One region of the Paenarthrobacter sp. YAF11_1 genome, then DNA from elsewhere that is predicted to be linked to it. Evidence: riboswitches for the same ligand, from Rfam matches in the RefSeq annotation. Region 1 holds a riboswitch; each other region holds the start of a gene.
The links. A riboswitch is a leader RNA that binds a small molecule or an ion and turns the genes downstream of it on or off. The one in region 1 is predicted to bind cyclic di-AMP.
Positions count from the first base shown of each region.

Region 2: it holds a riboswitch for cyclic di-AMP, as region 1 does, so the genes downstream of both, AB4Y77_RS17055 (M23 family metallopeptidase) here and AB4Y77_RS12470 (hypothetical protein) in region 1, are expected to answer to the same signal.
Region 3: it holds a riboswitch for cyclic di-AMP, as region 1 does, so the genes downstream of both, AB4Y77_RS14490 (hypothetical protein) here and AB4Y77_RS12470 (hypothetical protein) in region 1, are expected to answer to the same signal.

Region 1 covers NZ_JBFRDF010000007.1:38,587-40,842, reverse strand. The annotation lists gene AB4Y77_RS12475 (dolichyl-phosphate beta-glucosyltransferase) at 1-76, opposite strand, end outside; gene AB4Y77_RS12470 (hypothetical protein) at 247-1,092, opposite strand; cyclic di-AMP (ydaO/yuaA leader) riboswitch at 1,098-1,259, opposite strand; gene AB4Y77_RS12465 (ATP-binding protein) at 1,392-2,256, opposite strand, start outside.
Region 2 covers NZ_JBFRDF010000011.1:129,441-131,696, reverse strand. The annotation lists gene AB4Y77_RS17060 (metal-dependent transcriptional regulator) at 21-716, shown strand; cyclic di-AMP (ydaO/yuaA leader) riboswitch at 911-1,140, shown strand; gene AB4Y77_RS17055 (M23 family metallopeptidase) at 1,147-1,977, shown strand; cyclic di-AMP (ydaO/yuaA leader) riboswitch at 2,124-2,256, shown strand, end outside.
Region 3 covers NZ_JBFRDF010000008.1:224,857-227,112, reverse strand. The annotation lists gene AB4Y77_RS14495 (FAD-binding protein) at 1-38, shown strand, start outside; gene AB4Y77_RS14490 (hypothetical protein) at 214-996, opposite strand; cyclic di-AMP (ydaO/yuaA leader) riboswitch at 1,000-1,168, opposite strand; gene AB4Y77_RS14485 (copper resistance CopC family protein) at 1,343-1,975, opposite strand; gene AB4Y77_RS14480 (NCS2 family permease) at 2,090-2,256, shown strand, end outside.

The DNA.
Region 1 (2,256 bases):
TCAACGCCGCGCCACCGAAGCGCGCCGAGGGGAACCGTCGTGGTGGAGCGCTGGTAGATGGGTCTGTGAGCGTCATGTTTCCAGAATGGGCCCGCCGATTAAGAGGGCTTTAGGTGGAAGCTGTGATCCCACTGTGAACCATGGACGGCACCTGTGAAACGCGAAAACCGCGCCGTTTCCCGCCATCCGCTCCAGTGGGTACTGGTGCGAACGGCGGGAACCGGCGCGGTGATCAAGCAGTCTGGCTTAGTACCAGTTGTTTGCCAGGTGGAAGCCCAGGGCGGCCGACGGGGATCCGTAGCGTTCCTTGATGTAGTTCAGGCCCCACTTGATCTGGGTCTGGTAGTTGGTCTGCCAGTCAGCACCCGCAGTTGCCATTTTGGTAGCCGGCAGCGACTGGACAATACCGTAAGCGCCGCTGGAAGCGTTGGTGGCGGTGGTCTTCCAGTTGGATTCCTTCTCCCACAGGGTGTTCAGCGCAGTCATTTCGCTGGCGCTCCAGCCGTAGTTGCCAAGGATGCTGGCAGCGTAGGCCTTGGCGGCGGCGGGGTCGTCCACGGCCTTCGGGGCGGCGGCAGCAGCTGCAGCTTCGGCAGCGGCGGCGGCAGCAGCAGCGGCGTCGGCGGCTTGCTTGGCTGCAGCATCAGCGGCGGCCTTCTCCGCAGCGGCTTGGTCGGCTGCGGCCTTCTCGGCGGTTGCTTTTTCAGCAGCGGCTTGGTCCGCTGCGGCCTTCTCGGCGGCAGCCTTTTCGGCAGCGGCCTTGTCCACGGCAGCCCTGTCAGCGGCGCCCTTTGCGGCGGCTGCATCCAAGGAAGCGGAGATTTCAGCTGTCTTGTTGTTGCTAACCTGGGCATTCGCCTGGGTCTCTGCAACGCGGCTTACCTCGGGGAGGGTCAGGGCGGCGTTGGCAGCAGTACCGAGCGATGCAACGCCCAGCGCAGCGGCTACAACACCGGCAACAACCGACATGCGGTGGCCGGACTTACCCTGGCGGGCAGCGTTCTTGAGGACAGCCTGCGACTTGGTCAACGGTGCGTTGTGCTCATCGCGGTGACGCGCGGAAGGGCGCGTCTGATCATTGAATTCAGACATGTGTGATTACCTCTCAGCGCCTGCGGAGTTAGCTGTCGGGTTCGGATGAGGTCATCCGGCCGCGCATCACGCTGCGGCTTCACCCCAAGGGTCCGGCATAAATGCCTGGGCCCGGAGACTCTGGGTCCCCCGTCTCTGCCTCGGAGTAAGAACGGACTCCGGGAAGTGGCAGAGCTCGGCGCATCCCGGATGCGGGTCAGTTGGGGCGACCCACCCTTTCGACGGTACAGGAGGAATTCGCAGAAGTCACATTTAGGTAACAGAGATCACGGCGCCGGTGAGTCGCTTTGCTGACTTCGTTACATCTGTTCGTTGGCGACCGAAGGGAGTCGAAGGGCGAATTCCGTGCGCCCCGGCCGTGAGGTCACTTCCACGGTGCCGCCGTGCGCTTCCACGATGGATTCAACGATCGACAGGCCCAGTCCGGAGGTGCCCTCAGACCCCGATCTCGCGGCATCGGCGCGGGCAAAGCGGGAGAAGATCCGGCCCTGGAAATCCTCTGGAATGCCGGGCCCGTTGTCCGTCACGGTCACCACAGCGCTGCCATCGGCAGAGAGCATGACGCCGGTGACCACCGTGGTGCCGGAGTCGGTATGTTTGCGGGCATTGGAGAGAAGATTGGCAAGGACCTGGTGCAGCTGCGTAGCGTCACCCCGGACCGTGACGGGCTCATCAGGCAGTTGAAGTTGCCAGATGTGGTCCGGTGCCATGACTTTCTCATCGCTGACAGTTTCGATCACCAACTGGGTGAGGTCCACGTCCGTGACCTTGACCGGCTGGCCTTCATCCAGCCTGGCAAGGAGCAGCAGATCCTCCACCAGGGTGGTCATCCGTTCGGACTGGCTCTGGACGCGTGACAGCGACTTTCGGCCGTCATCGGTGAAGTTCTCGGTCATCCTCAGCAGCTCGGTGTAACCGCGGATGGCCGTCAGCGGCGTTCGGAGTTCGTGCGACGCGTCCGCGACGAACTGGCGCACTTTGGTCTCGCTTTCCTGGCGCGCTTCCAGGGCATTGGAGACGTTGTTCAGCATCTGGTTGAGGGCATGGCCAACGCTGCCGACTTCCGTTCCGGGATGGGCGGCCGACGGCGGTACGCGCACAGCAAGTGCCACCTCACCGGCGTCGAGAGGAAGGCGCGAAACTTTGGTGGCTACCTCGGAGAGC
Region 2 (2,256 bases), on a different contig from region 1:
TTCGAGGAGAGCTGAGCTGGATGACGGATCTGATCGATACCACTGAGATGTATCTTCGGACCATTTTGGAGCTTGAAGAAGAAAACATTGTGGCTCTCAGGGCCCGCATCGCCGAGCGGCTGCGGCACTCCGGACCCACTGTTTCCCAGACCATCGGACGCATGGAGCGCGACGGCCTGGTGATTGTTTCCAACGACCGCCACCTGGAATTGACCGAGGTGGGGCGGAAGCGCGCCACCGAGGTCATGCGAAAGCACCGCCTCGCCGAGCGTCTCCTGGCTGATGTCATTGGCTTGGATTGGGCCTACGTCCACGACGAAGCATGTCGCTGGGAACACGTGATGAGCGAGCGTGTGGAGCGCCGGCTCTACGAACTCCTGGAACACCCCACCGAATCCCCGTATGGCAACCCCATCCCGGGCCTTGAAGCGCTCGGTGGACTTGCCAGCCAACCGTTCCCCCGCCTCGACGTCAACCTCCTGCAGGCCATGGACGGCTATGCGCCGAATTCCCGCGTGGCGGTCACCCGTTTGGCGGAGCCCATCCAGGTTGAGCCTGAACTCCTCACCCAGTTGGATGAGGGCGGTATCCGCCCCGGCGCGGCCGTCTCGCTGGAGCGTGTGGGAGAGTACATTTCCGTCCGGGTCCCCGGCATCGAGGGTGCACTGGAACTTCCGCCCGAGGTGGCGGCGCACGTCTTCGTCTCCGTCAGCTGACGCCCCCTTCCCTTCACGCGGTGTCATATCTCACTTTCGAGCTGTTGGCGCGCGTGTGACCTGCGGTTTTTCAGGATTAGTGATAAGGGACCGCCGCGCCATGCCTGTTCCTGTTGATAACGAATTTATTACTGCGGGGCTTAATCGCCTATAGTTATCTACTAGCGCTGATACCAAAGCGTTACCTGTTCCGGAGCCGAGCTCTGCCAGCGGAACAGGTGTGTCATCCACCACTGGCAGAGGCGGGGGAACCACAAGCGGCTGTCTAAAGAAGCAGCCTTGGGGTGAAGTCCGCAGCAGAAGTGCCCATTGACGCAAGTCCCTCCTGGGATACCTGTGTGCCGTGAGCGCTTCGTGCGGACCGGGTCTTTGAACTCTCTGACCCGAATCCGACAGCTAACTTCGCAGGCTTTTCAGAGAGGAACAGAGTTTGACAACGCAGAACGTCAGGGGCCGCCGCCGCGCGTCCGGCCCCGCTGCTGAGCTGCGGCCAGCCCGCGTCGTATCGGAGATCCGGCCACGCGACACCGAACGCCAGGTGCGTCGCCGTAAGAGCCCGTTGCGCCAGGTTGCCGACTTCGCCGCAGCCAGTGGCGTCGGGCAAAAGGCCGGAGTTGCGCTTGCCGCCACCGGACTTGCCCTGACTGTCGGTCTGCCGGCCACGAGCCCGGTCATGGCCACCTCGGAATCCGGCCAGACCGAGTCGGCCCTGGCCGTCACCGGTGGCAGCCAGCCCGAGGTTTCGGCCGCTGCATCAGCCAAGATCGATTTCAGCCGTGCCGCAGTAGCTACCGCAGCCGACCCCGACGGCAAGCTGAAGCAACTGCTCAGCGCGCAGTCCGCCGGCAGCATCCAGCGCGCCTCGTCCACAGGCACCATGGCCAGCCCCCTGGACACCCTGACGACGGCTTCCCCGTTCGGCTACCGCGTCAGCCCCCTCACGGGTGGTTCCGGCGACTTCCACCGCGGCCAGGACTTCGTGGCCCAGTGCGGCACCGCCGTCCATGCCGCGGCCAGTGGCAAGGTCACCTTTGCCGGATGGCACGAGTACGGCGGAGGCAACCGCGTTGTGGTAGACCACGGCAACGGCCTGGAGACCACGTACAACCACCTGTCGTCCTTCACCGTTAAAGTAGGCCAGACGGTAAGCCGCGGCGACACTGTGGCGCTGAGCGGCACCACGGGCGCCTCCACAGGCTGCCACCTCCACTTTGAAGTACAGGTCAACGGTGAAGTCGTTGACCCCATGGGCTGGCTCTAAGTACAGTTGATGGTTGTCTCTCGCATTCGTGACACACCCCGTGACCTGAATGTGACATTCGCGTTCAACTGTTGTACCGTACAAAGCGCATCGGCTTTTTAGGGGGCCGGTGCACTTGAGTGGATTGCCTAGCTCTGCCACCACTCGAGGTCCGTTCGCATAAATCGTCTGGCAGGGGCGGGGGAACCACTTCTGGTCTTCGCAAGAAGGCCTTGGGGTTAAGTCGCAAAGCTTCCTTGAAGCAGCGTGGCCGGATGACTCCCATCCGAATCCGACAGC
Region 3 (2,256 bases), on a different contig from region 1:
TGGCCCTCACCGCAGGGCCAAGCATCGTCACCGCCTAGCAGAACAAACCCGGACGACTCCAGACAAAGGCCGTCGGGCTATACAGCTGAGGCGCGCTCTATCCCGGTGTCGCACCTGGCTCTGAACTTTTCCGCACATAACTTAACGCCAAAGGCCGGTGCCTTCGAGGACTAATTCCTCAAAGACACCGGCCTTTGGTCTGAAGCGTGAGGCTTATGCGCCAGCGCGTACGTAGGTCAGGGGACCCGTAGCGGTCAACCAGCTGATCGGGTGGATGCCCGTCTGGTTGCCGTTGATGCCACCGCTGATGGCCTGGCCGTTGCCGATGAAGATGGCGACGTGGCCGGACTGAACGATCATGTCACCGGGCTGGGGGTCACTGACAACCTTGCCGTAGTTCATGAACTGCATGGGGCCGAGGTCACCAACGGGGATGCCTGCGGAGCCGAGCGCGCGCTCCACCATGGCGGTGCAGTCCTGCATGATGCCGATCTGGGCGTAAGCCGAGGCAACCATGGCAGCGTTGACGCCACCCACGGCCGGGGCAGCAGCGGGAGCAGGAGCAGCAGCGGCCGGAGCGGCAGCAGCAGCCTTGGCAACAGGAGCCGTTGCGGCGGCAGTGGTGACTGCTGCCTTCTTGGCGACGGGAGCCGGAGCAACCGGAGCAGGCTTCTCGATAACCGGAGCTGCTACGGAAGCAACAGCAGGGCGCTCGAAGTTGACGGTAGCCGTAGCCAGGGCGGTAACAACCTGGGTGGGAGCGTCGGCTGAAACGGTCTCAGCGACCGTGGCCGGGCTGGAATCCCGCTGAACCGGAGCTTCAGCAGCGTGAGCTGCAATGGAGCCGGTCAACACAAGGCCCGAGGCTGCTGCAATAACAGCTGCCTGGCGGCCAGCGCCGGAAGCGTTGCTGGCGACTGCCTTGGAGATGGAGATGAACGGATTAGGACGTACGCTGTCCGCCTTACGACGGCCGCGAAGAATGCGTGAAGACATGAAAGAGCCTCTCCCGATGCCTGCGAGGTTAGCTGTCGGATTCGGATGGGAGTCACCCGGCCACTATCCCCCGCTGTTCAGCGGAAGCTTCGTGACTTCACCCCAAGGCACGCTCGAAAGCGACCTAAAATGGGTTCCCCGTCTCTGCCGTAAGGTTTGTCTGCGAACGGATTCCGGACTGCGGCAGAGCTAGGCAATCAGGCCGGAAGTGCCCGTTACGTGGAACAGGCACAGGTACTACCGTACGCGATGATCACGCGGAAGTCACATTTAAGTAACGAGAAGCGCGCTTCCGGCGTGTCGCAGTAACCGTTTCGAGATCTTCGCAGCTACGTAGAAAACCCTGTTATTCCGCGGGAGAATCGCCATCTGAGTCGTTCGAAGCAGCGAGTTTTCTCCGCGCTGTAACAGCCAGAAAAATAACGAGACCGACAGCAACAACCGCCAAGCCCACAATGCTCCACGGGAAGGGCTGGGAGGCATCCGCGGCTGGCTCGCTGTTACCGGTTCCCGGCGCCCCGGTCCCCGCCGTCGGTACTGCTGCTGAAGGTGCTGAAGCGGACGGCGAGACTGCCGCCGAGCCGTTGGCCGCCGTCGCGCTTCCTACGGTGGCCGTGAAGGTAAAGGTGCCCTCAATGGGGTGGGAATCGCTGCTGACGACGCGCCAGACCACTGTGTATTCGCCGCCCGGGGCGCCTTCGCGCAGCTTCTGGACCGCCTGGTTGTCGATGATCTCAACGGGGCCGTCGGCCCAGTTTTCGCCACCTGCCGTGACCGTCACGCCGGAACCGATGGCAAGCGGTCGGTTGTTGAACGTGATGGAGACCGACGCCGGGACCTGCGTCACGGCGGTACCGTTGGCCGGCGTCGTGGATTCAGCGACGTCGTGGGCGGACGCGGGAGCCGCAGAAAACAGCAGGGCGGACGCGAAGGCAAGAGCAGCGACGACGGCGGCCAGAAGCGGGCGGATGGTACGCATGGGGCGGTTTCTCCTAGTGTTGGCTTCCTTACAGACTAGGCGAATCGTCCGGAGGGCCCGTACCGGACCGCTTAGGATTTGAGAGCACACTCCCCTCAATCCCCGGAGTCCTTCATGCTTAAACAAGGTTCTGCCGTAGACCGCTACTTCAAAATTACTGAACGTGGATCCACGTACTCGAGGGAAATTCGTGGCGGCTTCGCAACGTTCTTCGCCATGAGCTACATCGTGGTGCTGAACCCGCTGATTCTTTCCGGGGCGGATTCCAGTGGGGCCTCCCT